One region of the Paenibacillus sp. sgz302190 genome, then DNA from elsewhere that is predicted to be linked to it. Evidence: riboswitches for the same ligand, from Rfam matches in the RefSeq annotation. Region 1 holds a riboswitch; each other region holds the start of a gene.

Region 1 (12,857 bases):
GGTCGCTGTCCGGGATATACGGTGGGTTCGACACCAGTATATCCGGCGCCAGACGGCGCTCGATATAAGGCTCGAGGAGATCGCCCTCGAGCCACTCCACACGCGCGGCCACGCCGTGCCGCCGCGCGTTCGCGCGGGCCATCTCCAGCGCTGCCGCGGAGATGTCGCTGGCCGCCACGCGCCACGCAGGGCGCGCGTGCGCGACCGTCACCGGGATCGCGCCGCTCCCGGTGCCTACGTCCGCAAGGAGCGGCGCGCCTTGCGGGAACAGCCGCGAGCCCTCGTGCAGCACAGCTTCCACGAGGAGCTCGGTCTCCGGCCGCGGAATCAGCACCGCGCCGCTAACGGCAAAAGGAAGGCCGAAAAACTCCTGCTCGCCGGTGATATACTGCACCGGCTCGCCCGCGGCCTTCCTGGCCACGAGCTGGCTCCAGCGGTCCGCCAGCTCCGGCGGCAGCTGCTCCTGCCAGCCCAGGAGCAGTTCGGTCCGGCTCCAGCCCAGCAGGTGCTGGAGCAGCAGCTCGGCGCAGGCGGCGGCTTCCGCCACGCCCTGCGCCGCCAAAAAAGAAGAAGCCTCTGCATAGGCTTCTCTAATCGTCTTCGCAGTCGGCATCACATCGCCTGCTCCCCTTTTTCCAGCAGCTCGGACTGGGATGCGATCGTGAGCGCCGACACGATTTCGTCCATGTCGCCGCCGAGCACGGAATCCAGCCGATGCAGCGTCAAGCCGATCCGGTGATCCGTAATCCGGCTTTGCGGGAAGTTGTAAGTCCGGATGCGCTCGCTGCGGTCCCCGGTGCCGACTTTGCTTTTGCGCTCGCCGGCGTATTTCGCTTCCTCTTCCTCGCGCATCTTGTCGTAAATCCGGGTGCGCAGCACTTGCAGCGCCTTTTCCTTGTTCGAGTTCTGCGATTTGCCGTCCTGGCAAGTCGCCACGATCCCCGTCGGGATGTGCGTCACGCGCACCGCCGACTTGGTCGTGTTGACCGACTGCCCGCCCGCTCCGCTGGAGCAGAACGTATCGACGCGGATATCGTTGTCGCTGATGTCGATCTCCACTTCTTCCGCCTCCGGCATCACGACCACCGTCGAAGTCGACGTGTGAATCCGCCCGCCGGACTCCGTTGTAGGAATGCGCTGCACACGGTGCGCGCCGCTCTCGAACTTCAGCTTGCTGTAGGCGCCTTTGCCGGTGATCATGAAGATGATCTCCTTAAAGCCGCCCAAATCGTTCAAGCTGGCGTCGAGCACTTCGGTCTTCCATCCTTGCCCATCGGCGTAGCGCGTGTACATGCGGTACAAATCCGAAGCGAACAAAGCCGCTTCGTCGCCGCCTGCGGCGCCGCGGATTTCCACGATCACGTTCTTATCGTCGTTGGGGTCCTTCGGCATCATGAGAATTTTGAGCTGTTCCTCCAACTGCGCGGATTGATCCGTAAGTTCATCGATCTCCATTTTGACCATTTCACGCATCTCGTCGTCCAGTTTCTCGTTCTGCATGATTTTGGCTTCTTCGAGCTGTTCCGTCACACTTTTGTATTGAATATAAGCGTCGTACGCTTCCTGCAGATCGGATTGCTCCTTGGAGTACTCTCTGAGCTTCTTCGTATCGCTGGTAACATCAGGATCGCACAGCAGCTCGCTTAATTTCTCATAGCGATCCGCCAGTGCCTGAAGTCGATCTAACATTTCGGATCACTCCTTTTTATCGATTTTCTTTTATTTTAAACGTTAAAGCGGAAATGCATAACATCTCCATCCTGCACGACGTACTCTTTGCCTTCCAGACGAAGCTGGCCTTTTTCCTTCGCTCCGTTCATCGAACCCGCCGCGGTAAGATCATCGTAGGAGACTACTTCCGCGCGGATAAAGCCGCGTTCGAAATCCGAGTGAATCACGCCGGCCGCCTGCGGGGCTTTCATCCCCTTGCGGATCGTCCATGCCCGTACTTCCTGCACGCCGGCCGTAAAATACGTATATAAACCGAGCAGCTTGTAAGCCGCTTTAATCAATCTATTCAAGCCGGACTCCTTAAGTCCCAGCTCTTCGAGGAACATCGCCTTCTCCTCGTCCTCCAGCTCGGCGATTTCCGATTCCACCTTCGCGCTGATCGGCACAACCTCGGCATTTTCCTGAGCGGCAAATTCCTTCACCTTTTGCACGTACGGGTTGTCGTCGGCGGAAGCCACATCTTCCTCGCTCACGTTAGCCGCGTACAGAACCGGCTTCATCGTCAGCAAATGAAGATCGCGCACAATCAGCTTCTCCTCATCGCTCAGATCCAGGCTGCGCGCCGGCTTATCGGCATACAGCGCTTCTTTGATGCGCTCCAGGCATTCCACTTCCGCGACATATTTCTTGTCGCCGCCCTTCAGGTTTTTGCGGGAGCGCTCGATGCGTTTTTCCACCGAATCCAGATCGGCCAAAATCAGTTCGAGGTTAATCGTCTCGATATCGCCGATAGGATCGACTTTTCCGGATACGTGCGTAATATTTTCGTCCACAAAGCAGCGCACGACATGCACGATCGCGTCGACTTCGCGGATATGCGCCAAAAATTTATTTCCCAGACCCTCGCCTTTGCTCGCGCCCTTGACCAGACCCGCAATGTCGACGAATTCGAAGGCGGTCGGGACGATGTTCTTCGGCTCTACGATCTCGACCAGCCGCTGCATTCTTTCGTCCGGCACTTCCACGACTCCGACATTCGGATCGATCGTGCAGAACGGATAATTCGCAGATTCCGCACCCGCCTGTGTAATTGCGTTAAACAAAGTCGATTTGCCCACGTTCGGCAGACCGACCACTCCGCAAGAGAGACCCATTTATATTCACTACTCCTTGATAGTCATTTTGTCAAATTCTTAAATCATTATATATTAGTCCACGCCTAATGTCACTTATCTGAAGAGACTTCCGCAAGCGAAAAAACCGCTTAATTACTCTCAAACTGCCCAAAAACCCCCGCGTCAGAGGCGATAGCCACAATCTGCCTGTCTGAACGATAAAAAAACTGCAAAAATACATGAATTTGCGTCCTTGATAGCTGGCTATGAAGAATTCCTGCAAAAGTGCAGGCTTTTCACCTAACATATGGACTCAGATTTACTTTCAGCGGAAATTCCTGCGCTTTTGCAGGTTTTTCGCCAAAATAGGCCAATTTCTCAAAAAAACCTGCACTTTCGCAGGTTTTCTCCCAGCCAAACTGTCTCCTGTCCAGTTGTATAGTTCCACGACCGACACTGGGAGAGACGCGCGCCCATGACAATTATTTGTCCGTTTCTTGCGGTCCAAGAGCTCCGGCCGGATCGCCGCCGCGGTGCAAACGGTCGTAGAACCAGAGGTAACCAAGCAGGCAAACAGGCAGCGCATATTCGACGCCAAGTATAGCCCAAGTGAGAAATTGATCCATCTTGTGGCTCTGATTGAAGGTCGGCATAAAAAAACACGTCCCGACGGCAACCAGCAGCCAGAGCAGACGAAAATGACTGCGGTGATCCTGTTTCCCGAACAGCCAGCTTGTACAAAATACGCTTAAGTAAAAAGTAGGTATCCATGATAGTGAAAAAATAAATAAATAAAATGAGATAAACAACACCTCGATCCGTTCGATAAACTTGAACTCGATGGCTTTCAGGATGTTGACCACCGGTTCGTTATACTCTTTCACTTCGTAAGGGCTATAGTACACGAAACAGACGATCGTGACGGACAAAAATATGAGCATCGTCAACGTGTTGGATGCAATAACGCCGACGGAAGCCTTTTGCTTGTTCATCAAAAACGGATACATCATCATCGTTGTGCCGAATCCCCCGAAGGCTAAGAATGACGTTTGGTACGCCATGAAAACAGGCCCCCAGCCTTCCTTAAGAACGGGCAGAAGATAGAGCCAGTGGGCGTCCTTGAGCGGAGGCAGGTAGGCAAACGGAATCCACAAGGAAATAAAAAAAACAAGCTCCGCATATCTCCCCGTAATTCGCAGACCGCTGCGCGCAACAACATAAGTGGGGATGAGCAGCAAAAGCATGATGAGAAAGGCCGGTGTTTGCGGCAAAAGCCACTGGTTCGTATAAAGAACGAGCCTTGTAATCCCTGCGTATCCGTAATAAAAGAAATAAAGGGCAAACAGGATGCTCCCCGCCTTGCCCGCCCATTTGCCCATGTACCGCGTCAACAGATCGAGCAAGGTTCCGTCAGGGTATTTTTTCATGATCCGGACCATAATCAGGCTCGCCGATGTCGAGAAGATCCAGCCGATAATAAGAGCGATCCAGCCGTCCGTACCTACCCGCTGAGCCAGTAATTGCGGCAAATCCAACAAACCCACGCCCACTTGAACGCCGGAGCTGATACAAATAAACTGCATGAGCGTGATCTCATTATACGCATATTTTTTCAATATCCATCACCCTCCGGACGGTTTTGAGCGCTGATTGGGGTTCGCCAAACGTTTATTTCACAGGTCCCATAGCTCTTAACGTTACTTTTACCGAAACATGAATGTCCGCCTGGGCCAGCGCCTCGCCCCATTGATCCTGAACCTTCTTATACTGCTGATACTCATACGCACGGGCATAGAGTCCAAGTCCGATCGGATCGATTGCATACTTTTGGAATTTCTTTACAACGGCCTCAAGCTGCTTTTGTATCTTTTCGGAAACGATTTGTTCCAGCTCTTTTCCTTTTTCCTGAACATCGTAAGGAAATAATTTCTCCGTCAGTCCGATTAACATGTTGACGTTCAAATTGAATTGAAATTTGTCCTGACGATAGGCAACTTTCGTTTTCGTCTTTACTTTATCGGCGGAAAAACTAAATTTGTCATTCGCGAACGAATCCGTTGACGTTTCTCCGGGAATCGGCAGCGTCAAGCTGACGGCCTTTTTCGCCCGATTTTGCAATATTCGCAGCAAGACGGTTTCCGAAGAGTCCAGTGAAGCGACATACTTGCCCTTATGATTCAGAAGCGCCGTTCCGCGAAGCGCAACTTCATTCTTATTCAATTCGATTTTGGCAATGCTGGGAGTCATCCCTTTTTCAAACATTTGCCGGTGCAGCTCTTGCACTGTCGTCTTCACCGTTTCCGAACGGGCGTCCTTCGTGTCGACCATCCCCCGCAGCAGTAAAGGCAGCATCGGCTGATCCTTCGGATTCAAATAAATGATCTCGGAAAGAGGTCCGTCGAAATAAAGGACCCTGTCGGCTATCGTATTTTTCGAATCGCGAAAAAGGACGTCCGTCATCGTGAACCAGTCCTCATGCTTCAGAAGGCGTTTGCCGACAACGAATACCTGGTAGTTCTTGCCTGTGAAAACGCCTGACGAATGGGCGTCCTGCCCTGCTCTCGACTCGCGAAACGTTGGCGCTTTAGCTTTGGTTTCCCGGCTCTTCTTCTTGACATTTCTGCTGAACACCGGAAAAGTCGAGTACATGACAGGATTATTGTCCGGATCGAGGTCCAAGCCGAGCGCAAGGGGGAGATTGGCGTCTTCCATATCCAGACGGTCGGAGCATCCCGGCATCATGACGAAGGCTATGGCAATAGCGATAAGCCTGATATACAGTGAACGCTTGATCATAAGCATCTCCTCCACTCAATCGTTCTTGCGCCCTGTCAATCTCCCTATGGCGTCGCAAACTTCACTTCACGGGCCCCATACTTTCCAAAGTGACTTTCACGGATACATGTACGTCCGCTTGGGCGAACGTTTCTCCCCAATAATCTTCCACTTTCTTGTACTGCTTATATTCAAAAGCGTTTGCGTAGATCCCTAAGCCGAACGGATCGATTTTATACTTTTGTATTTTCCTGATGAGGTTCTCGAATTTCTTTTGCAATTGTTCGGCGATCAACTGCTCCAGTTCGGTTCCCTTTCCTCGCATATCGTAAGGAAATAACCGTTCCGTCAGCGCAATAGGCATTTTAATGCTCAAATCGAAACGAAATTTGTCGTCGCGATAGGAGGTCTTGACCTTCGTTTTTATTCTTTCGGAGCTAAAGCTTAACTTGTCCGAATTAAGCGGACCACGCTTCGGATAGCCGGGAATGGATAGCGTCAAGCTGACCGTTTTTTTCGCTTCACTTTGTAATATTTGCATGTAAATGGTTTCTTCCGCATCCAGAGAAGCGACATATTTGCCCGTATGATCAAGGAGGGCCGTTCCTCTCAACTTAATCTCATTATCCATCTGAACTTCAGCAATATAGGGAGTCATCCCCTTCTCATATATTTGCCGGTGCAGCCCCTGCATCGTTGTTTTCACCGTCTCCGATCTCGAACTCTTCGTATCGACCATCCCTTTCACTAATACGGGGAGGAACGGCTGGTCTTTCGGACTCATGAAGATGACTTCAGAGAGAGGACCGTCGTACATAACGACTCTGGAGGTTAACGTATTTTTTGCATCGCGAAAGAAGACATCCATAATCTTGAACCAGCCGGGATGCTGCAAGAGGCGTTTGCCGACAAGGATGACAATAAGCTTTCTGCCCTGAAAAATGCCCGGCGTATAGGCATCCAATTCTCCCCTCCCCTGTCTGACCGTCTGCACAGGTACGCCGAGTTCCTTGCTTTTCTTCTTGGCGCTTCTGCTGAACACAGGCATAACCACAAAGTTAACCTCTTTATTATTCTCATCGAGATCATAGCCCCCCAAAAGCGGGATTGCGGCGTCTTCAAGATCCAGTCGGTCGCTACAGCCCGAGACGATGATAGCCATGACGATAGCCAGCATAAAAATCCGCCGTTTGTTCATAAGTTCTTCCTCCACCGGAACCGGTCATGCATCCACATCAAAATGATTAAAAAAACGGGAAATATGTATTCCACGACAATCCCGATGTAAAGAAGAAATTGTCCCATCCGGTCGTTCTGATTGAATGTGGGCATGTAGAAAAATGTGCCGACAGCAAGCAGCAAACAAATCACACGCAAATGTCCCCGATGATCCTGCTTGCCGAGCAGCCAGCTCGTGCACACTACGCCCAAGTACACGGTCGGAACCCATGCCAAGGAAAACATTAACAAATAAAACGCTATAAACAGCACTTCGATACGTTCCGCAAACTTGAATTCGATTACTTTCAGTACATTGACCCCAGGCTCGTTGTATCCGGTAATTTCGTCCGGGCTGAAATAAACAAAACAAATGATCGTGACGGATAAATGAATGAACAGTGTAATCGTATTGGAAAAGACAATATTCATGGAAGCTTTTTTCTTATTCTGCAAAAACGGGTAGAACATAAACGTCGTTGAAAATCCTATGTAAAAATAGAGCGCTTCCGGTACGCCATGAAAAATAGGCATCCACCCTTCCTTCAGCACGGGAAGCAAATGAAGCCAGTGGGCTTCTTTTAGCGGAAACAAATAAATAAACGGTAACCACAGCGAGAGGAGAAATACAATTTCCGCATATCTTCCCACAACCCGAAGTCCACCTCGAGCAATCACATACGTGGGGATAATCAGCAGCAGCATAAGGAGAAAGGGCGAAGTTTGCTGCAGCAGCCAGGCCTTCGTCATTAATACCGTGTATACGAGCCCTATGTATCCGTAGAAAAAGAGATAGAGAGCAAACAGGATGGCTCCCGCTCTGCCCGCCCATTTGCCCCAGTATTTCGTCAGCAAATCAAGCAAGGTATCATCGGGATTTTTTTGCATAATCCGGATAATGATCAGGCTTGCCGCTATCGTTAAAGCCCAACCAAGGATAAGCGAGATCCAGCCGTCCGTACCCGCCTGTTCGGCCATTATTCTGGGCAGCGCTACAAAAAAAATGCTCACCTGCAAGCCCGAATTGATAAAAATGTACTGTAGGGAGGTAATCGTATGACCCGAATTTTTGCTCATTTATCGTCACCCTTGGAACGGCTGGGACCTTGCCGCATCGGTTGAACCGGCCTCGCGCTGACAGGACGCCTATCCATTTTCCATAACGGCAAGCGAACGAACGCGTCCTTCCAATCGACCAGCCGGATCGGCGCGAGCGGAGTGCTGTAAGGAGTTCCGAGAGATTCCAGCGAAATGAGGTGTCCGACCATCGTCATCATCCCGACAATAATGCCAACGAAGCCGAACATCGAAGCGGCTATCATCATCGCGAAGCGAATCAGCCGAATGGCGGCGACCATATCGTAGTTGGGCAGGATGAAAGAAGCGATGGCGGTAAAAGAAACGACAATAACCATAATATTGTTGATGAGCCCCGCCTGTACGATCGCCTGGCCGATGACGATGCCTCCGACAATGCCGACCGTTTGCCCGACCGGAGCGGGCAGCCGAATTCCCGCTTCCCGCATCATTTCAAGCGTAAGCTCCATAATGACCGCTTCCACGAAAGGAGGGAACGGCACACGTCCTCTGAACTCCCCGATCGTGAGCAGCAATTTGATGGGAATGATCTCAAAGTGGTAAGAAATGACAGCTATGTAGAACGCCGGCAAAAAGACGGCGACAAAGAACGCAAAAAGTCTCAGCAGCCGGATAAAAGTAGCGATCGACCAGCGTGTGCTGTAATCGTCGACGCTCTGAAAAAACGATGTGAACGAGGCCGGACCGACGAGCACGCTCGGAGAACGGTCTACGACAACGACGAATCTTCCCTGCAAAACTTGCGATGCTGCAGCATCCGGCCGTTCCGTCAAAATAAATTGCGGAAACGGAGAATACGGATTATCCTCGATCAGCTCCGCCAACTCGCCGGTATTAATGATCGTGTCGATATTCAGCATCTGAATCCGGTCTTCCAGCTCCTGCAGCACCTCGGGATGCGCGACATCCTCCAGGTATAGAACGGATACGATAGTATGCCCGCGTTGCCCTACTCTTAATTCCTTTATTTTCAATTCGCGGTTGGGAATGTAGCGCCGGATAAGCGCAACGTTCTGAGTGCTCGTTTCAACAAAGCCTTGATGCGCTCCTTTCAGGGACGCCTCAAGCTGCGGATCTGCAATCGCCCGCTGCGGCCAGCCCTGCGTATCGAGAGAATACGACTCCGCCCGTCCGTCGACAAAAAGTATGCTGCGGCCATGCAGAACTGCGACCTCGATTTGCGCCCACGCCTGCAGCGTAATAACCTGACCGATTGTCAAAATAAAATCGCCGTCCGCATCGTCGCTCCCATCGTCGAATTGAAGCGGGCGGAGCACGTTGTTGTTGATCGAGTTTTTATCCACGAGCCCGCTCAGATAAACAAGCGCGGCTTGCTCTCCCGTGCGCTTGATTGTAAATTGCCGTACGATCAGATCGGGAGTTTGCGTAAACAGGTTATGTAAATCGGCGATATTTTGCGATAGGGACGTACCGATGGAGTCGTTATTTTGCTGACGATTGGACCTCTGCGGGGCTGAATGATACTTTCTCCTGCCGAACAAGTTCGAAAAGCGCATCGCTCATCACCTCATTTTTGATGTCTGCTTCTGCTGTTCCATTGAACGATGGTATCAATTATAACCTTGCGAATTGTCCCTAATCTTATGCATAACTTGCGCAAATAGATTGACACTAACTTGCTGCGACGAATCGCCGGCGCCGTGTTTGAATAAAAAAAAGCCCGCGGTTATTGATGCACCGCAGACCGGATATCCATGACTTTTTTCAATTTGATGTCTTGTTTTTGTACGAAGTAGGCCTCGACCTGATTTTTCAAAATAAAGGCCCGCAGCGCATTCGTTTTATTTTCCGGAATTTCAACGTATCGGACTCCGTAATAAAAAAAGCCTGCACCCAAAGCCTCTCTTCGGACGATTTCGGTTACGCAAGATATGGAAAAACCGAGCAGAAGCTCGATTTCGAGCCGCGCGCTATTTTCCAGACTCATATTTTTATCCGCATTCATATTGTTTTCAATCACAAATCCTACGCCGCTCAAGCTGATATTTTTGACGCTAAGGCTGATCGGATGCTCGAAACTTTGCTTGTTTCTCTTATTCTTGTCATGCAGACTGTGCAGCAAGCCGCCCTGAACGACATCGATTCGCGGGTGCTCCCTCTTCTCCGTAAACTTCTTCCGGTTATCGGGCGGATTAATCACGATGATCGAACCCTCGTCTTTGGCCACGACCGACGTCTCAAAAACGAATAGCCCCGATTTGGAATAAACCGTAATCTTGACCTTGTCCCCGAGCCGAAAAACATCGTATTGAGGCAGCTCGATTTCGATAATGTCGCCAAGCACGTACGTTACTATTCCCGTCGCTACAAAATCGCTTTTATCCAGCACCGCTTTGCTGTCAATCAAAATTTCCGCGTCGTTGCCTTCCTTGCTTCCGTAGATTTTGACCAAATCCATCTTTCTCTCCCTATCCGACAGCTTCATGGCATATCCTCCTGTTCTCTACAAACAGATTAGGCTATAAATAAAAAAATAGACTGTCCCTTCCTGTCGGGGCAACCTATTTACCTAAATCAAACAAGCTTGATTTCCGGTAACCAGGCTGTCATGGTTCTTGTAGAACTTTAGACCCTCGGCTTTGCGTCCTTGCCTTTCGGCAAGTTTGCCCTTATCAAATCTGATCTCGTTATGTATGCGATTATACCTATCAGTAGGTTAAAAGACCTAAAATTTTAATTCTAGTATACCTAGTTTAGCCGTCGGATTCAACCGTTTTCGCAGGCAGCTTGATTTCAGAGCGGCGAGTCCCTACAATGAAACTCATATATCCACAACTTTTCAACTTATCCACACACTTGTCCACAGAATGTTAACAACGAATGCTTGTTCGACTTCTATTCACATGTGGATAACATTTTTTTAAGCGAGGTGTCCCCTGTGGATGAACATATATATTGGATGCGGGAAGCGATCCATGAAGCTTTGAAAGCCGAAACGATCCGTGAAGTTCCAATCGGCGCTATTGTCGTGCGTGACGGTGAAATTATAGGCCGCGGCTACAACCTGCGCGAAACGTCCCTGGATCCGACCGCTCATGCCGAGATGATCGCGATCCGCCAGGCCAGCGAGCATTTGCAGGCGTGGCGTCTACTGGACTGCAAGCTCTACGTCACGCTGGAGCCGTGTCCGATGTGCGCGGGAGCCATCGTTCAATCGCGCATTCCGCAAGTGATCTATGGTACCGCAGATCCCAAAGCAGGGTGCGCCGGCACGCTGATGAACCTGCTGCAGGAAGAACGTTTCAATCACCGCGTCGACGTAATCAGCGGCGTGCTGCAGGAAGAATGCGCAGCGCTGCTGACCCAGTTCTTCCGCAAGCTTCGGAACAAGGTCTAGAAGTCTGTTCGATCCGAACCTAGATTCCTAGACCGGCAAGCTGGCAAGGCAAGAGCACGGTTGCATGACGAAAAACTCCGTGTTAAAATAGTCTTTGCTATGCGCCCGTAGCTCAGCAGGATAGAGCGACAGTTTCCTAAACTGTGCGTCGCGGGTTCGAATCCCGCCGTGGCGCGTATAACCCCGCTTTAATCGGGTGGAATCAAACGCAATTTATGCGAACTTCTTACGGTAATAAACGTAGGAAGTTTTTTTATTTATGGACTTATGAGCTGGCTTATTTCGAAGCACAGGTTAACAACGCGCTGGCGCGCATACTCCTCAGTCAGAAAACAGCCACCTTCATACGGCAAAAGCCGCCTGAGGACGTACGCACGTATGTCCCATCTTCGCGCAACTTTACGCGTGATATCGTAACGATTTCGTCTTCCGGTTCGAGAATCAACGCTACATTCTCTATTAGTAGATACGCATTCCAATCAAAAACTAACATTTCATTAGCAACGTCATCCCGATGTTTCATTCGTACCGTTATCTTGCGAATAGCCATCACCTCCTTTCCGGTCAGGACGCTCGCGTGTAAACTGAGGTTCCGTATGTGAAATGAAATTTATAATATCATTTTGAGTTATTATCTTAAATTGATATTAACCCAATTTGTTAATAACGTCAAGCGTTGTTATTGTGGTAGAATGGAAATTAATAGGAGCGTGGTTTTCGTTGATTCGTTTTAAGCTTTCGGAGATGTTAGATAAACGTGGGATGACCATGTACCAAATAAGCAAACAGACTGGCATTCGACCGAATACTTTGAGCCAGTGGGTTAACAATGAAAAATTACGTGAGGAAGACAAACACGTTAAAGCAGTTAGTGTTGAGGTTCTTAATCTATTATGTAAAACATTAGACTGCACTCCTGCTGAGCTGTTCGAGTACATAGCAGACAACGATCAAAAGACCAAGAAACCATAATAGGGGCAGTGGTAGCCGTTTACGTGCAGACTGAATCGGAATAATCCAATGCGCCTCTGACTTGCAACCCCCTTTACATGCGTTATCGCACATGATATAATGAAACCGTTAGGAGGTGATGTAAATGCTTACCCTTCTGACGGCGATAATCCAGCTATTGGTTGCTCTCGTCAATCTCTACATAGTGCTGGAAAATCACCGAAAAGAAAAAGACTCCAAGCGTCGGAAGCGCTCGAAGTCTCGTAAGTAAATCACCGGAGAGGTTTAAAACCTCTCCCCCTAACAATCATTATACGCGAAAGGAGCCGTGTACTCAATGGCTTACGTCACTTTCGTAATTTCAATTATCACGCTCGCTATATCGCTATATACGTTAATAATCGTACGGAAACAGAGGTAACCGTCATGAACCCCCTTGATCATATTATGGGTGTCCAGGAGGCCGCGGAAATATGGGGATTATCGCCGGGTACCATCAAAAACTATTGCGCAGAAGGGCGCGTTAAAGCGGTTCAAATCGGTAAAACGTGGATACTTGATAAGAACCAACCGAATCCTGCCCAACCGAACCATCCGAAAAATTGGCGTAAAAAAGACAGCGGCCGACCGGAATAAATAACGCAAAGAACTTCTTACCGTTTAGCCCTGGT
Region 2 (6,704 bases), on a different contig from region 1:
GCGCTTGCAAAAAGACGCCTCCAAAGCGCAACCGTGCACGCAGTTCCTAGCGCTCAGATTTGCGCTGCATGACGGCGGTCGGCCGACCACCAAGTCTGCGGCGATGGGGCGTCTTTCCAGCGGATATGCCCAGCTTCGCTTTCCCGGCAATCCGCACCCGTGCTGCTGCACCGCAAGCACAATCGGGCCGCTGGCTTGCCGGCAGCGTGCGCAGGCTTTTCTCAGCCGAAATGCAGCTCCTGCTGTTCGTTGAAAATAAAGTTCTAGACTGGAGTTGTTGATCTAATGTGGTTTTTCAATTATTAATTTGGCAGCCTTCGCAAAATAAGTTTTAGACTGTTCCAATAAAGTAAGCAGCGGCGGACTAAGACGTGAAAATAAAGTCTTAGACTGCCGCTGCTGTTTCAGCCTGATATTGAACTAACATTCCCCAGTTTGCGTAACGATTAGTTAATCGAACTCTCAGTTAACATTTGATTTCGACGGAAAGTGATTGTTCCTAATGTTAAGTCAACAGAAACTCTACTACTTCAGCCTTCAGCGTTTCGTGAAATTGCACGCGATCAAAGCCGGGAGGGTCTTGCGAGGGGGGAAAGGCTGGTGAAATCATCTCAGCTGGGAAAGGAGTCAGGAAGGAATAATGTCCGGCATTCTCCACCGTCCGATAGCGAATCATTTGCGGTTCAGCAACACCATTCATGATGATCTGCGCGTGAAAAGGAAGTGCGTAAGGGTCTCGCTCGGCATCCAACATGAGAATGGGGAGCCGAACGTTGTTTAATGCTCCCTCATTACGGAACCAAACGGACGCCGGGGCTAGCAAAATCAGGGACCGGATGCGTGAATCATGAGGGATATCGATCTGCTGCGGCTTCCCATCCGGGCTCTCAGTAGGGAAGGAGGTCGGGATACCGCCAGCTGCTGCAAGCGCGGTGTAGCCCCCCATGGAATGCCCGATGACCGAATAGCCTCCCGGCTGTAGAAGACCCTTAAACCTCTCATCTTCAAAAAACCAGTCGGCTGCCATGCGAAGGTGCCGGGGGCGATAGGTGAGGTTTTGGACAGTACCTTCCAAACTATTATCATTGCGGTTATTAAATGGATGTTCGAGAAGGCCAACGATAAAGCCGCTGCGCGCCAAATGCCGAGCGAGCGACCGGTACACAAGCGGTGAACCGCCTGTACCGTGTGAAATGAGGACTAGTCTAAACTTTCCCTCCAGCGGCGCTGCGTCTCTGGCCACCTCCAACGAGTACGGCCCTAACCTATCAGTCTGTTCCGGTGCATCTGTCGGATACATCACGATCATGGGAACGGTCACCTTCAATGCGTTGTCGGTAATTTGTACCTCACAGCAACCTGCATATCCTTCAACAATGTCTTCTATTTTGTTCATCTTGATTTCTTCCTCTCCTTGAGCTACATACTCCTAATATGGCGAGCCTACGGGAATATAGATGTCTAATACCGAATCCTCGTTCATCGGTCCTAGATATCGATGGTCGTAACGCACAAACTCCGGGTAATTCGTACGAACGCTGCCTGAATGGGGTAACCAGGTTTCATAAATGTACTGGAACGTATCGTTGAGTCTCGATAATGTCCCCTTATGAGTAAAAACCGCATAAGTTACAGCTGGGAGCAGCTTAGCGACCATTCCCAAGGGAACTACACTCTCCTCGCTAGCCACCTCGACACAAGCGATATACGTGACTTCCCATTGCCTACCTGTAAGTTCAATGACCGCATAAAATATGTCTTCCGTATCCGGCTTTCGCTCAATTTCAAACAAACGCTGCCTAAAGCTCCGCCATAGCTTTCCGACTTCGTCCGAATTGACACCCGGTATCGACATGCCGACCAGATGCAGCTTATTCAGGCAGACAATAGCTGGCACGAGGGAGACGCTCTCATTCAAATGCTGTAGCCCCACTTCATCCAAAGGAAGCTTCTCCATTGCCCGGAACAGCGTGTCCTTCATGTCCCTTTGCTTTCGAAATTGTCCAGGCGAGATGGAGAACATTTTCCCAAAGGCTCGGGCGAAGGATTCCTGAGACTCGAACCGGTACAGGATGGCAATATCTATGATCCTTTGGTTGGTATAAAATAAATCGTATGCTGCTTGTGTCAATCTCCGCTTGCGTATGTACTCCGAGACGGAGTTTCTCGTAACCGATAGGAAGATCCGGTGAAAATGGTACGGCGAATAGCCCGCAGCCTCCATAACCTTGGTGCTTAATCTCTCATCGGTCAGATGATCCTCAATATAGGTAATGGCCTTGATTACCAAATCCTTGTAATTCACTTTAATGCCTCCATATCGATATACTCACTTTACGACAGATGGAACGCTCTGTTTTGATATTTTTTGCGGAATTTCACTTTACTCAACAGCTAACATTACTTTCCAAGCGCAGATAGTTTCCTGATCAGCCACACTCTTCGGTTCGCCAAAAGAGCGATCTCTGGAAATTGCTCAGTCTCGCTGGTTTTAAACAAATCTGCCCGTCCCTCGGTTAATGATGCATCGTTAGTCTAAGACTTTATTTTCCTGGTCTACATCTTTATTTTCTTAGTCTACAACTTTATTTTTCAGTCTAATACTTTATTTTCTTTCTACACCTGCGCGATTTTTCGCCGTCCGAATGAGCGCAGAGCAGAACTCGCCGGACCGGTGCACGACGGTTCACATTCCAGCCGTTCGTTAACTGGAGTTGCTGCTGTAAAAACTGCAAATGTGCAGGTTTTTTCGGCGAAAACCGCCAGTTTTGGAGAAAAACCTGCAAATGTGCAGGAATTATCCGCTCTGAGAGGGCTCAACCCGCAACGGTGGCGGAAAAAACTGCAGATTTGCAGGAATTACACGTGGGCAGCATATTTAGCAGCAAAAAGATGCACTTTTGCAGGTTTTCTCCACACATTGCCAATGATGCTCGAACTCTGACAGCCGAGTCTTCCTTTTTAGCTCCGATGCATCGATTTTCATCCTCTTGTCCGCGGGGATGCCTCACGTTCCGCCCCGCTCCCGCGAGTCTGCAAAAAAATCCCGCGACGACCTGTCCAGGAAGCTGCATGCGGCAGCTTTTGGCGCAAATCGACGGGGATTTTTTATTTTAGCCACCACCAAATCAGCAAACCCCACACCAGCGCCGACAGCAGCACGCTCCACAAGCAGCCTTTGGCAAAACTCAGCTTGGATTTGTGCTCCGTTTCCCGATTCGGATTATTCGGCATATTCGACGAGCTCCAACGGCAGGCCATCCGGATCTGCAAAGAACGTGAATTTGTTTCCCGTAATCGGATCGATTCGGACCGGTTCTACTGAAATGCCTTTGCTTTCAAGCTCTTCGACGCTCTGGGCCATGTCGGCTACGGCGAATGCAAGATGTCTGAGTCCGCGCGCTTCCGGGCGGTTGACGCGTTCCGGCGGATCGGGAAAAGAAAACAGTTCGATCTGCCCGTCAACACCGATCTGCAAATCGAGCTTGTAAGACTTTCTCTCCTCACGATAAGATTCGTGAATGATCTTGAGCCCAAGCAGCTCGACATAAAAACGTTTCGATGTTTCATAATTCGAGCAAATGACCGCTACATGATGAATTCGCTGCAAATTCACGTCCTATCCCTCCGTTTTCTCTATTTATCTACACCTATCTCCTATTATCATAACGTCAGCGCATTCACCTGCGCAATAACATCACTGAAAAAAGCCGCTCTCCGGGATTTCCCCTTCCTGCGGCTGCAAGTTAATTCTTAACCGTCATTTCTCATCGTGGCGATAATTTGCTCCAGCACCTCGTTCGCGTTTTCGTAAGGAACTTGGCACGTCCCAGCCACATGATGCCCGCCACCGCCGTTTTTGAGCATGAGCGTGCCTATATTCGTTTTCGAAGTGCGGTTGACGATGCTGTGCCCGCAGGCGATCACGCAGTTTTGTTTGTTGCGCCCGTCGACGACCCAGATTGAAATATTTTGCTCCGGATAGAGCGCATAGACCATGAAGCGGTTGCCTGGATAAATCGTTTCCACGTCTCTGAGATCCGTTACGATGACATTGCCCTCCGTACGCGTGTACTTGCCGAGCATTTCGCGGTATAAAGCATCCAGCTCAAAATAACGGTTAACCCGCTCTTTGACATCAGGCAGTTCCATGATTTCATGGACAGACATCGTTGCGCAGTGCTCCACGAGGTCCTCCATCAACTGGTAGTTGCTGATCCGGTAATCGCGGTAGCGTCCGAGCCCGGTGCGGGCATCCATAATGAACGAAAGAAGATCCCAGCCCTGCGGCTTCAAAATATCCTCTTGGCTGAACTGGGCGGAATCCGCTTTGTCCACGCCTTTCATAATATCGTCGATATTGCCGAAAACGGCTTTGCCCCCGTAGTAGTCGTATACGACTCTGGCCGCGCTCGGCGCGATCCGCGTCTCTCCCTCGAACTCGACCCTCTTCCCCATCCGCTCCAACTCGCTGGAATGATGATCGAACCAAAGGCCGCAACCCGGCACATAAGGAACGTTCGCCAAAATATCGTTAGACGTCACTTCGATCAGGCCGTCCTGCACATCTTTGGGATGTACGAATTTCATTTCGTCTACCATGTTCAATTTTTTGAACAGCATCGCGCAAACAAGCCCGTCAAAATCCGAACGAGTGATCAACCTCATGTTATGTATCCTCCAATTAGTCCTGCAGAACTACTTTATTTTCCATCTATTATAGCGTCACTGTCAACAAGTGACAACGATTTTTGACAAATCCAACAAATCTTTAGAATGCCCCGCAGGCAAAAGAAAAGAACGGTAAGCCTAAACAGGCTGAACCGTCCTCATTTTGAATGTTAGACATTGGAATAGTCTGGAAAGGAACGCTTCCACTTGAGATAACGGCGGAAATTTCACGGAAAGCTTTACTTCACCCTTCCAGTAAAAGATCAAAATGCTGCTGCTCCGGCCGTGAAACATTTCTATATCCCAGCAAGTTTCTTTCAGCGCGTATTCTTCACGGTTAATCATCAACTTCGGTCCATCCGAGGATGGTACCAGACGGGCAACATGGTTACCACACAGCGAAGTAATTACTTCTTCTTCATTTTGCATCCATTCAGGCTGCATGCTGCTGGATCCTCCCTTTGTTTTATTGTTTCATAAGCAAAACCCCACCTACGTCTGAAAAGGAGGGGGAACTGTTATCGTCGCCCTGACTTTCGGCTGCTGGCTGGCATCGTGTCCCCTGACGAACAAGGAAGCCCCTGTAGCTTTGCGTCGCTGGCTTTCGCCAGGTTTGCTATTATCGAGCCATATCGAAAGCTGTCAAATCATCGCTTTTTACTACTATCAAGGATAAGGTATGTTTTGGCGAATTCGAATACTCTGTTATACCTATTTTACAATATTATATTAGGTAATTAGAACCATTTTTCAAAGTTGTTCTTTTTTAGACACATTCCCGACCCGGTGAAAGCGCTGAGATCCGCGCGTATAAAACAAATTTCCGCCGATTGTCACGACAGCCATAACGAGGAACAATACGTGCCCTCCGTAATAAACCAGCAGCAATCCGCCCACCCACGGCCCTATAAAATGGCCCAAATTCGTAAACGTCTGCGCGCCGAAATACGTTCCTTTCATATGCTCGGGAGCCAGCTTATCGATTAGCAGGCTGGCGGCGGGATAGTTCAAAATTTCCCCCATCGTAAAAACGACCATGGAGACGACCAGAAGAAAAGTCGTATGCGACAAGGCAAAGCCGACATCTCCGAGCGCGAACATGACGTTGCCAACCGTTACCGCCATAAGCGGGCTGTATTTTTCCGCCCAGCGGGTCAGCGGAATTTGCATCGCGATCACCGCTATCGCGTTCACGCTCATGAGCAGCGCGAACATTTGCACGCCGTCGGCGAAGCTTTTTTGCATATACTGGGACAGCGTCACCATCACCTGCGAATAGCCGATTGCTCCGATAATCCCGCCGATCGTGTAGTACCTGAAAGAAATGTCGCTGCGGATAACGGTCCAGGCCGAGGCGAAAGTCACCGGGGCTTTCTTCTCCCCTTCAATTTGCTTGATGCCGAAAACCGACAGCAGCACGTACAAAGTCACCAGGTAAATAAAATATACGATGCCCGTAAGAAGAAAAGGCAGCGAACCGTCCAGCGTCGCGAAATACGCCCCCAGCAAAGGGCCCACGGCTACGCCGACGTTAATCGCCATGTAGCGCATGGAAAAAACTTTGAACCTTTTGTCCGGTTCCGTGAGGTCGGCCATTAAAGCCTGCGATACGGGCTCATAAAAGGAGCGGCATAAGCCGTTGACCATGTTCAGCAGCATGAACAGCAGCGGCAGCTTGACGAAGGCAAAGCCCGTAAAGACGACGGCCCAGCCCAAAAGCGCCGCAAGCATAATCACTCTGCGCCCGAATCTGTCGGAAAGCGCGCCTCCGATGAACCCCCCCGCCGTCCCCGCCAGTGAACCCATGCCGATGACGACGCCGATCGCCACCTCGCTCATGGAAGTATGCTTGGCCAAATATATCGCCAAAAACGGCAGGCTCATCGAAGAAGCCGCCCGGGCCATGACGGTTCCAAGAATCAAAGTATGTACAATAGGATGATAAGATGCAAAGAAACTTCGCAGCCGATTCATGGAAGATGACTCCTGTTCTCACAATTATTAACCACAGGTCAACAAACCCTAAAATCCTA
Region 3 (12,857 bases), on a different contig from region 1:
ACGGAGCATGGCCCGTATATACGCGCAGCGGCGGGTCGATCCCGATCGTTGAAGTGTTCGGCCGGCTTTTGGATGCGCCGGTCGTCATGCTCGGCTTCGGGTTGCCTGGGGAAAATCTGCATGCCCCTGACGAGCATTTCCATCTCGCGAATTGGGATAAAGGGCTGGAAACGATTTCGCGCTTCTGGCTGAAACTTGCCGAGTCCGGCAAATAAACCGCATCCCGGCAAAAGGAGATTCCCGTGAGCATACAAGACTATACGATCCGCGATGCATCTCTGAAGGACCTTCCGGAAATCGTTCGCATTTACAATTCTACGGTAGCCGGGCGGATGGTAACCGCCGATACGTCGCCGGTGTCCGTGCAAAGCCGCGAGCCGTGGTTTCACGAGCATGCCCCCGGCTTCCGGCCGCTGTGGGTGTTGGAAAACGGCGAGAGCCTTTGCGGTTGGCTCAGCTTTCAATCCTTTTACGGCCGCCCTGCCTACAACGCTACTGCCGAAATCAGCATTTATATCGACGAAGCTTGCCGCGGCCGCGGCATCGGGCGCAGCTTGCTCCAGCGTGCGATAGACGCTTGTCCGGGACTGCAGCTCAAAACATTGCTCGGCTTCATCTTCGGACATAACGAACCGAGCCTGAAGCTGTTCCGCAGCTGCGGCTTCGAGACTTGGGCCCATTTGCCGGGCGTTGCCGAACTGGACGGCGTGGAACGGGATCTCATCATCCTCGGCAAACGAGTCGGCTGACAAAAACAAAACGCGTATGATCCGTCAACCTCTCTAAACTTTGACGATGATCATACGCGTTTTTTTAATTATTCGCTTACAACAGCCTCCGCTTCAATTTCGACCAGGAGACGAGGGTCAATGAGCGCCTTGACCTCCACCATCGTTGCCGCCGGTTGAATATCGCGGAAACTTTCGCCGTGCGCCCTGCCGATTTCCTCCCACAAAGAAATATCCGTCACAAACATTCTTGTACGTACGACATCGGACATTTGAGCGCCAAGCTCCTGAAGGGAACGCTCAATAATTTGCAAAATGCACTTCGTCTGCTCATAGGCGCTGCCGACTCCAACGACTTCGCCATCTCTCATCGCCGTCGTTCCCGCCACCTCAATCCTGCCGCCTACGCGGATTGCCCGGCAGTAGCCGACCCGCGGTTCCCAAGGCGAGCCCGAAAATACTTGCTTGCGCATCACGCCGGCTCCTCCTCCCTCCATCCTTATACGTATGAGGCCAGTTTCTGCTGCAGCGCGCCGCTAATCGGAACCATAGGCAGCCGCACTGCGTCCGATGCGATAAGCTCCTTCTGGGCCAGCAGCCATTTCAGCGGCGCAGGATTCGGCTCGGCAAACAACAGCCGGATAAGCGGAAGCAGTTCCTCAAACAGCCGTTTGCTATCGGCAAGCCGGCCTTCCCTGAAATGGTTGTACATGTCGACAAAACGGTCCGTTTCCACGTTCGCCGAAGCACTCATAGCCCCCTTGGCCCCGCAGCACAGAGCGGCAAACAGATTCATATCATCTCCGCACAGCACCGGTTTGGAACCAAGCCGCGAAAGCTCGGACACAAGATGAATCCCGGGGGTGCTGTCTTTCATGCCGATAACGCCGTCGATCTCAAAAATGGTCCGTACCGTATCGAGCTCCAGCGCAACTCCGGTGCGATACGGAATCTCGTATACGATGACAGGCACGCCAACCTCCGCGACGCGGCGAAAATGCTCAACGATGCCCTGCTGGCTCGGCCGGTTATAGTACGGAACGACGACAAGGGCTGCGTCTGCACCCAGTTGGCCGGCTTTTTCCGTCTTTTTCACGGTCGAAGCCGTATCGTTGGTGCCTGTCCCGACGACAAGCGGCGCGTTCGTACCCGATGCTTGCCGTGCGGTTTGCGCCGCAGCAAACAGGAGTGCGAGCTCTTCCTCCGATATCCCCGGCGACTCTCCCGTCGTTCCGTTAACGATCAATCCGTCGATGTCATCCTCGAACAACTGGTATACCAAATTGTAAAAAGAAGCCACATCCACCTCCCGCTCATCGTCAAAAGGCGTAACAACAGGTACATATATGCCTTGAAGCTCTCGTTCAGTCAGCATGGCGAACAACCTCCGAATAGTTAATTTTATCGTTACTTCACTTTAGCATGGAACCGTTCATCACTGTTAGCTATAATAAATGATAACGCTCATCAAAAATATTGATAATATGAGGTGGCTGGCATGGACTTAACTTATTTTCGGACGTTCCGCGAAGTGGCAAGGAAAAAAAGCTTCACCCGGGCAGCCGAAGAACTCGGCTACGCGCAATCCAGCGTGACGATGCAGATTCAAAAGCTGGAGCGGGATTACGGAGTGCCGCTTTTTGAAAGATACGGACGGCAGCTGAGGCTTACGCCTCCGGGTGAAAGCTTGCTGAAGCTCGCCGTGCAAATGCTCGATCTCTACGACCAGTCTAAGGAAATGATTGCCAGGCAAGTTAACGGCGCGCTGACGATCGGCACGATCGATTCCTTGGCCGCCTATTATTTGCCGCCTTATTTGCACAAATTCAAACAGCAATTCCCCGGTTTAAGCATCCAACTTTTGCCGGACGATGAAACGTCGCTGATTGCGAAAGTAAAAGAGGGCGATTACGATGTCGGGCTCATCCTCGACCAATATCCCGCCGACACCCAGCTTCGCTGCATCAAAGTTCGGGAAGAACCGCTCGTGCTGGTCGCCCCTCCCGGCCACTCGCTGGCGCTGGCGGAGCAGGTTTCGCTGGCCGATCTTGGGCATAACGAATTTATCGTCACGGAAGAAAGCTGCATATACCGCAACTTGTTCGAAAAGCTGCTGAAAGACCAGAGCATCCCTTTTCGCATCGGATTTGAGCTGGGCAACCTGGAAGCGATCAAGCAGTGCGCCATGAACGGGCTAGGCATCGCCCTGCTGCCCCGGATCGCCGTGGAATCCGAACTGGCACGCAAGCAGCTTGCCGTCATCCCGATCGCTCATCCGAATTTAAGCGTGGACCTGCAACTGCTCATCCACCCCAAAAAATGGATGTCCCAAGCGTTGCAAGCTTTCATCGGCATGTTGTCGGCGCCTCAACCAACCTAAGCTCCGCCGCTGAAACGCTCGACGGCTGCCAGCCACCAGCAGCCTTTTCTGCTGCGGGTTGTCGCTGGGTGGTCGTGGTCGACCGGCGTCATGCCGCGCAACACCGCACGCAGTGCGATCGATCCGCGTCATCGCTCGGGCCGGCACAAACAGCCTGTAAGGACGCTTCCCGCGTTCTCCGCCCGAGTTGAGAATTGTTATCATTTCAATACTCGCATCATACCCCAAAAAAAGAAACTTATCAACAACCAGGTTGCCATAAGTTTCTTTTTTCTTTATGCTTTTTTGAGCTTCGACATGCGTCGGCGACACAACGCGCGCCTGAGATTTGCGGGCGTTGAGAAACGGCCTCGCCTGACTGGAGCCGCATCGTAATCGCATCCCCCGCCCTCGCTTGTTGGTAAGATGTACATTGTCGGCTTTAACTGCGGGAAGGCACTCTATCCCCACCCAATTAGAACGGCCCAGCCGTTTGAAAAGAGGCATAGCTCCAGCAAAACCTGCAAAAGTACAGGCTTTTTCGATGGATACGGCTCGTTTGGAGGAAAAGCCTGCGATTGTGCAGGAATTTCCGACCAAACTGGCGCTAACCCCGTATATGGGCGAAAAAAACTGTACTTTTGCAGGAATTTACCACGGCAAGCTCGTTAATACGAAAAAAACTGCACTTTTGCAGGAATTTTTCGCGGCAAGCTCGTCAAAGTGCTAAAAGCACTACTTTCTACAGGATAATACCACGACAAGATCGTCAATGCGCAAAATGCTCCGCGTTCTGCAGGAATTTACCACGGCAAGCTCGTCAAAGCGCAAAATGCTCCACTTTATACGAAAATAGACACAATAGACCTGAATTATTTTCATTCTGTGGGGTGATGTCCACGACGTCATGGGGGTTTTTGCAAGAATATTGCGCGACAAACTCGTAAATGCGAGGCTCATTCTACGTTGCCAGACCAATTAGGCCTTAACGAGCAAGTATTAATCCGGTGCGCGCCAAGCCACAAAAAAAGAAGCTCTCCTTTTCGAAAAGGTAGAGCTTCCCGGCTTTGTGCAATTATACACGAATGTCGATGCTGCGCCCCAAGTGGGGGGTGACTGAAGCGGCGGCCGCCGCAACTTGCTGCTGGGATTTCGCGAAATCTTCCAGCATCACGCTTGCTTGCGCCGTTTGCGTATTATTGATTTTTTTCAGCAGCTGCAGTCCGACTGCTTGCTGCAAAGCATTGCCGCTTCCGACCGCGGATAGCGGGGCATTTACGCTCATAATCTTCCTCCTCTCACCGTTCGGTAGCTGGCTGGCGTACGGCTGCAAGCCGATTAGCCCCTGTAGCTTTGCGTCAGACGCTTTCGCGCCGTTTGCCGTTTCGCAGATGTCAGGCAGAACTTTGCGCCCCTTCAGTATAGGCCATTTATCCTAAATCGTCAATTTCTGCGCAAGATTACAGTCCGAATTGAGCCGGATTTGCCCGCCAGGAGCGGAGGAGTTCCATGTCTTCTTCTTTGATTGCTCCTTGCTCCAAAGCTACTTCAAGCAGCTTCGTATAATTGGAAAGCGTATGAAGCGGCATTCCGGCTTCCCGGAAAGCGTCCGCCGCCTTATCCAATTGATAGGAAAAGATCGCGAGAACGCCCAATGCTTTCGCCCCCGCATCGTTAACGGCCAAAGCCGCTTTCAGCGAGCTTCCGCCGGTTGAGATCAGGTCTTCGATCACGATGACTTGCTGACCGGGCTTAACAGTCCCCTCGATCAGGTTCTCCTTGCCGTGGCCTTTGGCTTTGTCACGGACGTATATCATGGGCAGGCCCAGCTTCTGTGCGACCCATGCCGCGTGAGGAATGCCGGCAGTCGCCGTGCCGGCGACCACTTCGGCTTGCGGAAACTTTTCCTTGATCAGCAGCACAAAACTGTCTGCAATCAGCTCGCGTATAGCCGGATGAGACATGGTCAGCCGGTTATCGCAATAAATCGGCGACTTGAGGCCCGATGTCCACGTAAAAGGCTGCTGCGGGCGAAGCGTTACCGCTCCTATCTCCAATAATGAGGAAGCAACTCGCTTCGCTATCGTTTCAAGCTGACTCATGTTCTCTCACCGTTCCTTTCGAATGTAGGGGCAGGCCCGTCAAAGCGCGACGGAGGCGATGATCGACTCCATCGCCGCTCTGGGATCGGCCGCCGCCGTAATCGGACGGCCGATCACGACAAAATCGGTGCCCTGCGCGAACGCCTCAGCCGGCGTCATGACGCGCGTCTGGTCGCCGATATCGGCGCCCGCAGGGCGAATGCCCGGCGTTACGGTGACGAATGCGTCACCGCACGCCGCTTTGATTTGCGTCACTTCAAGCGGTGACGCAACGACGCCCTGCAGCCCCGCCGACTGCGCCAGGCGGGCATAGCGAAGCACGGCCTGCTCGACAGTGCCTGTCAGGCCGATTTCTTCGTTCAGCACCTGCTGGCCGGTGCTGGTCAGCTGGGTGACGCCGATGACAATCGGGCGTCCCGCTCCCGGAGCGAGGGCTTTGTCCACGCCCTCGAGAGCCGCTTCCATCATCCGCTTGCCGCCGGCGGCATGGACGTTGAACACATCCGCGCCGAGGCGCGTAATGCTCTCCGCCCCGCCCTTCACCGTGTTCGGGATGTCGTGCATTTTCAAATCCAAAAACACTTTATAGCCTTTATCCTTCAGACCGGCTACAAAGCCTGGGCCCGCAGCGAAAAACAGCTGCATGCCCACTTTCATATAGCAAGGGATGCCTTCGAGCTGCCGCAGCAGCTCCTTGGCCCCTTCGGCTGTCGGGTAATCCAGAGCGACCATAATCTTTCCGGCAACGTCCGCACGAGTGTAGGTACTCATTCGCACTCACCGCCCCTTAAGCATGCACAGGCATGGCACGGGAGGAGAAGTTGACCGCTTCAAGCATGTTGCAGAGCGCGCGGACCGTGTCAAGCGACGTCATGCAGACAACGCCGTTCTCCACCGCTTCGCGGCGAATGCGGAAGCCGTCACGCTCAGGCGTTTTGCCCTTCGTCAGCGTGTTCACAACGAACTGCGCCTCGCCGCCGCGGATCAGGTCGAGAATGTTCGGCGAGCCTTCGCTCAGCTTGTTCACTGTCGTTACCGGGAGGCCGGCTTCTTCCAGCGCTTTGGCCGTTCCGCCTGTGGCGATAATTTTGTAGCCGAGACGGTAGAAACCTTTCATGATTTCAATCGCCTCGTCTTTATCTTTGTCCGACACCGTTACGACGACCGAACCTGCAGCAGGAATTTTCATGCCTGCGCCGATCAAGCCTTTGTACAGCGCCTTTGCAAAGTTCGTATCGCGGCCCATCACTTCGCCGGTCGATTTCATCTCCGGTCCGAGCGTCGTGTCCACGCGGCGCAGCTTCGCGAAGGAGAACACCGGCACTTTCACGGATACGTAGTGGTCTTCCGGCCATAAGCCGCTTTCGTAGCCCATATCGGCAAGCTTTTGCCCCATGATGACCCGGGTTGCCACATTCGCCATCGGAATGTTCGTCACTTTGCTCAGGAACGGAACCGTTCTGGACGAGCGCGGATTCACCTCGATCACATACACTTCATCGTTGAAGATGACGAACTGGATGTTGACCAGTCCTACAACTTTCAGTTCGAGCGCAATTTTTGTCGTAATATCGATGATCTTCTGTTTAATTTCAGCGGAAACCGTCTGCGGCGGGTAGACGGCGATCGAGTCGCCGGAGTGTACCCCTGCACGTTCGATATGCTCCATAATGCCCGGGATCAGAACCGTTTCCTTGTCACAAATCGCATCGACTTCGACTTCTTTGCCGAGCATGTAACGGTCGATCAGAACCGGATGCTCCGGATTGATTTTCACCGCATACTCCATGTAGCTGAGCAATTCTTCGTCGGAATAGACGATTTCCATCGCGCGTCCGCCGAGGACGTAAGAAGGGCGAACGAGCACCGGATAGCCAAGCCCTGCGGCAACGCCTACCGCCTGATCGACGGACGTTACCGTACCGCCCTGCGGCTGCGCGATTTGCAGTTTTCCCAGCAGCGCTTCGAATTTTTTGCGGTCTTCAGCCGTATCGATGCTTTCGAGGTCGGAACCGAGAATGCGCACGCCGGCTTTGTCCAGCGGGGCCGCCAGATTGATCGCGGTTTGGCCGCCGAATTGCACGATGACGCCGATCGGATTTTCACGCTCGATGACGTTCATCACGTCTTCGAAGAACAGCGGCTCGAAGTACAAGCGGTCTGACGTATTAAAGTCCGTGGACACGGTTTCCGGGTTGTTGTTGATAATGACCGCTTCATAGCCGGCGGCTTGGATCGCCCACACCGCATGCACGGTGGAGTAGTCGAACTCGATGCCTTGGCCGATACGGATCGGACCGGAGCCGAGCACGACGACTTTCTCCTTGCTCGTTTCCGTTACTTCGTCCTCTTGCTCATAGGTCGAGTAGTAATAAGGCGTCGAAGCTTCGAACTCGGCCGCGCAAGTGTCTACCATTTTGTATACAGGCTTGATGTTTTGCTGCAAGCGGTGAGCGCGCACTTCCGCTTCTTTCGTAAACGATGTGCAGCCGGCAAGCGTGCGAATTTCGGCGATAGCCCGGTCCGTAAACCCTTTGCGCTTCGCCTCCAGCAACAATGCCGCGGAAAGATCGGATTTGGCGATTTCCGCCTCATATTTGATCATGCCGGCCAGTTTGTTCAGGAACCACCAGTCGATTTTCGTCAAGTCTTGCAGCTGCTCGACTGTGTAGCCTCTGCGGTAAGCCTCGGCCAAAAGGAACAGGCGCTCATCGTCCGGCTTTTGCAGGCGAAGCTCCAGCGTTTCCTTATCCAGCAAATCCGTTTCTTTCAGGAACAAACGGTGCACGCCGATTTCCAGCGAGCGGATCGCTTTATGAATCGACTCTTCGAAAGTACGGCCGATGGCCATTACTTCCCCTGTCGCTTTCATCTGCGTGCCGAGCTTGCGGTTTGCCGCCGTAAATTTATCGAACGGCCAGCGCGGAATTTTCGATACGATGTAATCCAGTGTCGGCTCGAAGCAAGCGTACGTTTGCCCGGTTACCGGGTTGACAATTTCGTCCAGCGTGTAGCCGATGGCGATTTTGGCCGCCATTTTGGCGATCGGATAGCCCGTCGCTTTGGAAGCGAGTGCCGAGGAGCGGCTTACCCGCGGATTCACTTCGATGACATAATATTGGAAGCTGTGCGGATCGAGTGCAAACTGCACGTTGCAGCCGCCTTCGATGTTCAGCGCGCGGATAATTTTCAGCGATGCGGAACGCAGCATCTGGTATTCGCGGTCGGACAGCGTCTGGCTCGGAGCCACGACGATACTGTCGCCCGTATGGACGCCAACCGGATCGAAGTTTTCCATGTTGCACACGACGATGCAGTTGTCGTTCGCGTCGCGCATCACTTCGTACTCGACTTCTTTCATGCCGGCGATGCTTTTTTCTACGAGACATTGGCCGATCGGACTGTAGCGAAGCCCGGATGCGACCGTTTCGCTCAATTCTTCAATGCTGTTGCAGATGCCGCCGCCTGTTCCCCCCAGTGTGTAAGCAGGACGTACGATAATCGGAAAGCCGATTTCACCGGCAAAATCAAGCGCTTGGGCTACAGTCGTCACGATGACGCTGTCAGGCACCGGCTGCTCCAGCTCTCTCATCAAATCGCGGAAAAGGTCGCGGTCTTCCGCTTTTTCAATCGCGGTCAGCTGAGTGCCGAGCAGCTTCACATTCTCGCTTTCCAGAACGCCTGCGCGGGCCAGCTCCACAGCCATGTTCAGCCCCGTCTGGCCGCCCAGCGTCGGAAGCAGCCCGTCCGGACGCTCCTGACGGATGATTTGCGTTACGAAATCAAGCGTAATCGGCTCAATATATACTTTGTCGGCCATATTCGTGTCGGTCATGATCGTGGCCGGGTTGCTGTTGATCAAAATAACTTCCATGCCCTCTTCTTTCAAAGCCTGGCACGCCTGCGTTCCCGCATAGTCGAACTCGGCGGCTTGGCCGATAACAATCGGACCGGAGCCGATCACGAGAATTTTTTTGAGCGTATTATTTTTTGGCATACTGCAGTTCCCCCTTGTCCGCTGTCTTTGCTGCTTGCGCCTTCCATTCCGCGAGCATTTGCGCCTGGCGCGGCAGCTGCGGGTTAGCCAGCTTGTGCTCCCGGATCATCGCGATAAAATCGTCGAACAAATAGCTCGAGTCAAAAGGACCCGGCGCCGCTTCCGGATGATACTGAACCGAGAAAGCCGCATGCTTTTTATGTCTCAAACCTTCGATCGTACGGTCGTTATTGTTAATGTGCGTCACGTCAAGTTCCGTTCCGGCGACGGAATCTTCCTTGACCGTGTAGCCATGGTTTTGCGATGTGATGTAGCAGCGTCCGGAAATCAGATCTTTAACCGGATGGTTGCCGCCGCGGTGGCCGAATTTCAGCTTCTCCGTATCGGCTCCGCAAGCGAGCGCGAACAGCTGGTGGCCGAGGCAAATGCCGAAGATCGGGAATTCGCCGAGCAGTTCTTTAATCATTTGCACCGCGTGAGGCACGTCTTTCGGGTCCCCAGGGCCGTTGGACAGCAAAATGCCGTCCGGCGCCAGCCGGCGAATTTGCTCGGCCGTAGCGTCTTGAGGCACGACGACGACGTCGCAGTCGCGTTTGCTCAAATCGCGGATAATGCCGCTTTTGGCGCCGAAATCGACGAGCACGACGCGCTCTTTGTGGCCTGGTGCGCCGTAAACGCTTTTGGTGGACACGCGTGATACCTGGTCTGTCATCAGAGGCGTCGCTTTGAGCATTTCCGACAGCTCGGCAACCGATTTATCGGATGTGGTGAGCAAAGCTTTCATAACGCCATGATGGCGGATTTTGCGGGTCAGCATGCGGGTGTCGATGCCGCTGATTCCGATGATGCCGTATTCTTTGAGCAGGCTGCCGAGCGTGTATTGCGCTCTCCAGTTGCTCGGGATTTCTTCATGCTCGCGAACCACAAACCCGTGAATGAACGGGCGCACGGACTCGAAATCGTCCCGGATAACGCCGTAGTTTCCGATAAGCGGATACGTCATCGTCACGATCTGGCCGCAGTACGACGGATCGGAAAGCACCTCCTGATAACCGGTAATCCCTGTATTGAATACAACTTCTCCGACCGAGTCACCCTCGCTGCCGAACGATCTGCCTGTAAAAAGGGTGCCGTCTTCCAGCAACAATCTTGCCTGCATGTTTCTTCAACTCCTTCGTTATGTTCGAACGATCCATGCGAACCGTCAATGATCTGCATAAATAAAGATTCTTCTGTATAAATATACACGAGTTTCCACTCGCCGTACAGTGCTTAGGACCAAACAACTTTTCCCGCCGCAATCGTAACAACCGGCCAGCCTTGCAGTTTCCAGCCGATAAACGGTGTATTTTTGCTTTTCGATACGATCTCTTCTTTGCGTACTTCGCGTCCCTCTTCGAGATCGACGATCGTAATATCCGCCGCGGCGCCCGGTTGGAGCTTGCCGTACGGAAGGCCGAACACATCGGCAGGTCTCGCCGTCATCCGGTCGATCAGGAAGCCGAGCGTCCAGCGGCCGGTCAGGACGAACTTGGTGTACAGCAGCGGGAACGCGGTCTCGAAGCCGAGAATGCCGAACGGCGCAAGCTGCATGCCCTTCTCTTTCTCTTCCTCGCTGTGCGGAGCATGATCGGTTACGATGATGTCGATCGTGCCGTCTTCCAGCCCTTCGATCACAGCCTGTACATCGCGCGGCGTACGCAACGGCGGGTTCATTTTCCAGTTGGCGTCAAGCCCTGGAATATCTTCATCGGAAAGCACGAGGTGATGCGGGCATACCTCGGCAGTCACTTTGATTCCGAACTGCTTCGCGTGGCGGATCAGACGAACCGACTGCTCGGTGCTGACATGGCATACGTGGTAGTGAACCCCGGTCGCTTCGGCCAGCAGCACGTCGCGCCCTACATGAATCGCCTCGGATTCGTTCGGAATCCCCTTGAGTCCGTGCTTCCGGGCGAACGCGCCTTCCGTTACCGGCGCGCCCTCGACGAGCGTGTTATCCTCGCAGTGCGCGATGATCGGCATGACGAGCGATGCGGCCAGCGCCATCGCATCTTTCATCATCTGCGCGCTTTGCACGCCGACGCCGTCATCCGTGTAGCCGATGACGCCGGCTTCCTTCAAAGCGGCGAAGTCCGTGAGCTCGCGGCCGAGCTCGTTTTTCGTAATGCAGCCGTACGGCAGAACGCGGACGACGCCTTCGGTTTGCGCCTTGTCCAGTATGTAATTCACCGTATCCGGCGTATCGATGACCGGCCGCGTGTTCGGCATGCAGGCAATCGTCGTGAAGCCGCCTCTGGCTGCCGAGCGCGTTCCTGTCGCAATCGTTTCTTTATGCTCAAAACCCGGCTCGCGCAGATGGACGTGCATATCGATGAATCCCGGGGCGACCAGCTTGCCCGCCGCGTCGATGACCGTATGTCCTTCCGTGACCGGAGCCGCTGCGCTTTGGGCGTCCAGAACCTGGACGATCGTATCGTTCTCGATGAATATGTGCTGTTTGACCCGTTCGTTATCGGCGTTTACCGTCCATCCGTTCAGTATCCAAATTCCCATTGGTAAGCCTTCCCCCTGTTCTATGATAAAGCCCGCTCGATGACCGCCATGCGGATCGGCACGCCGTTTGCGATTTGCGTAAAAATTTTCGATTTCTCATGTTCGACCAGTTCGTCGTCGATCTCTACGTTCCGGTTCACCGGAGCCGGATGCATAATGATCGCATGCGGCTGCATGCGGCCGGCCCGCTCCGCAGTCAATCCGTACTGCTCGCGGTACTCCTCCGCCGAGCGGATTATGCCTTTGTCGTGGCGCTCCAGCTGCACGCGGAGCATCATCACGACGTCGGCCTTAAGCGCTTCTTCGAAGGATACGTACGGCGCGTACTCGCCAAGCTCCCGCGCCTGCATATTGTCCGGCGCGCAGAACTTCACGTTCGCGCCGAGCGCCCGCAGTCCCCACAGGTTCGAACGGGCGACCCTGCTGTGCAAAATATCGCCGACGATCGCAACCGTCAGCCCCTTGATGTCGCCGAAATGTTTGCGCATCGTGTACAAATCAAGCAGCGCCTGCGTTGGATGCTCGTTATTGCCGTCCCCCGCGTTGATGAGCGGCACTTTGATTTTTTCCGCCAACTCCTGCAGAATGCCGGTCGGCTTCAGGCGGATGACTCCTGCGTCGATGCCCATCGACTCCAAAGTCCGGACGGTATCGTAAATGGACTCGCCTTTTTGCACGCTGGATTCCGCAGCCGAGAAATTCAGCACCTCCGCGCCAAGCCTTTTTTGCGCCAGTTCGAAAGAGAAACGGGTTCGCGTGCTGTTTTCAAAAAAGAGGTTCGCCACGAATCGGCCCTGCAGCTCTTTCGTCACCTTCGACGGATGCTGCTCCCAGTAGGCGGCGCGATCCAAAATGCCGGTGATCTCCTGTGCGTCAAGCCCTTTCAGACCCAAGAAATGTTTCGTCGTTTGTACGCCCGCGATGCTCATTCCTGTTTCCCCCTATGCTGTAAAATGATCACTTGATCCTTATTGTCAATTTCCGTCAACTGCACTTCAATCTTTTCGCTTTTCGAAGTGGGAACGTTTTTGCCTACATAATCGGGCCGGATCGGCAGTTCGCGGTGCCCTCTGTCGATCAGTACGGCCAGTTGTATCATCTGCGGCCGGCCGAGG

Evidence for each region. A riboswitch is a leader RNA that binds a small molecule or an ion and turns the genes downstream of it on or off. The one in region 1 is predicted to bind cyclic di-GMP.
Region 2: another riboswitch for cyclic di-GMP. It lies ahead of AC6RNO_RS12485 (hypothetical protein); the one in region 1 lies ahead of AC6RNO_RS30670 (PilZ domain-containing protein).
Region 3: another riboswitch for cyclic di-GMP. It lies ahead of AC6RNO_RS13620 (putative motility protein); the one in region 1 lies ahead of AC6RNO_RS30670 (PilZ domain-containing protein).

Annotation. Positions count from the first base shown of each region.
Region 1 is NZ_JBZYAO010000042.1:352-13,208, reverse strand. It holds gene prmC (peptide chain release factor N(5)-glutamine methyltransferase) at 1-613, opposite strand, end outside; gene prfA (peptide chain release factor 1) at 613-1,689, opposite strand; gene ychF (redox-regulated ATPase YchF) at 1,725-2,825, opposite strand; gene AC6RNO_RS30695 (endospore germination permease) at 3,269-4,402, opposite strand; gene AC6RNO_RS30690 (Ger(x)C family spore germination protein) at 4,455-5,582, opposite strand; gene AC6RNO_RS30685 (Ger(x)C family spore germination protein) at 5,644-6,759, opposite strand; gene AC6RNO_RS30680 (endospore germination permease) at 6,756-7,856, opposite strand; gene AC6RNO_RS30675 (spore germination protein) at 7,853-9,394, opposite strand; gene AC6RNO_RS30670 (PilZ domain-containing protein) at 9,565-10,323, opposite strand; cyclic di-GMP riboswitch class I at 10,429-10,516, opposite strand; gene tadA (tRNA adenosine(34) deaminase TadA) at 10,777-11,235, shown strand; tRNA gene AC6RNO_RS30660 (tRNA-Arg) at 11,337-11,411, shown strand; gene AC6RNO_RS30655 (helix-turn-helix domain-containing protein) at 11,956-12,207, shown strand; gene AC6RNO_RS30650 (helix-turn-helix domain-containing protein) at 12,613-12,822, shown strand.
Region 2 is NZ_JBZYAO010000008.1:226,346-233,049, forward strand. It holds gene AC6RNO_RS12460 (alpha/beta hydrolase family protein) at 506-1,396, opposite strand; gene AC6RNO_RS12465 (GyrI-like domain-containing protein) at 1,430-2,305, opposite strand; gene AC6RNO_RS12470 (hypothetical protein) at 3,109-3,234, opposite strand; gene gloA2 (SMU1112c/YaeR family gloxylase I-like metalloprotein) at 3,224-3,616, opposite strand; gene AC6RNO_RS12480 (exopolyphosphatase) at 3,754-4,668, opposite strand; gene AC6RNO_RS12485 (hypothetical protein) at 4,810-5,115, opposite strand; cyclic di-GMP riboswitch class I at 5,207-5,299, opposite strand; gene AC6RNO_RS12490 (MFS transporter) at 5,422-6,645, opposite strand.
Region 3 is NZ_JBZYAO010000010.1:82,833-95,689, reverse strand. It holds gene AC6RNO_RS13650 (dipeptidase) at 1-215, shown strand, start outside; gene AC6RNO_RS13645 (GNAT family N-acetyltransferase) at 243-749, shown strand; gene AC6RNO_RS13640 (RidA family protein) at 818-1,204, opposite strand; gene dapA (4-hydroxy-tetrahydrodipicolinate synthase) at 1,228-2,103, opposite strand; gene AC6RNO_RS13630 (LysR substrate-binding domain-containing protein) at 2,227-3,108, shown strand; gene AC6RNO_RS13625 (hypothetical protein) at 3,521-3,817, shown strand; gene AC6RNO_RS13620 (putative motility protein) at 4,163-4,372, opposite strand; cyclic di-GMP riboswitch class I at 4,392-4,479, opposite strand; gene pyrE (orotate phosphoribosyltransferase) at 4,548-5,189, opposite strand; gene pyrF (orotidine-5'-phosphate decarboxylase) at 5,229-5,960, opposite strand; gene carB (carbamoyl-phosphate synthase large subunit) at 5,977-9,186, opposite strand; gene AC6RNO_RS13600 (glutamine-hydrolyzing carbamoyl-phosphate synthase small subunit) at 9,173-10,345, opposite strand; gene pyrC (dihydroorotase) at 10,459-11,742, opposite strand; gene AC6RNO_RS13590 (aspartate carbamoyltransferase catalytic subunit) at 11,763-12,671, opposite strand; gene pyrR (bifunctional pyr operon transcriptional regulator/uracil phosphoribosyltransferase PyrR) at 12,668-12,857, opposite strand, start outside.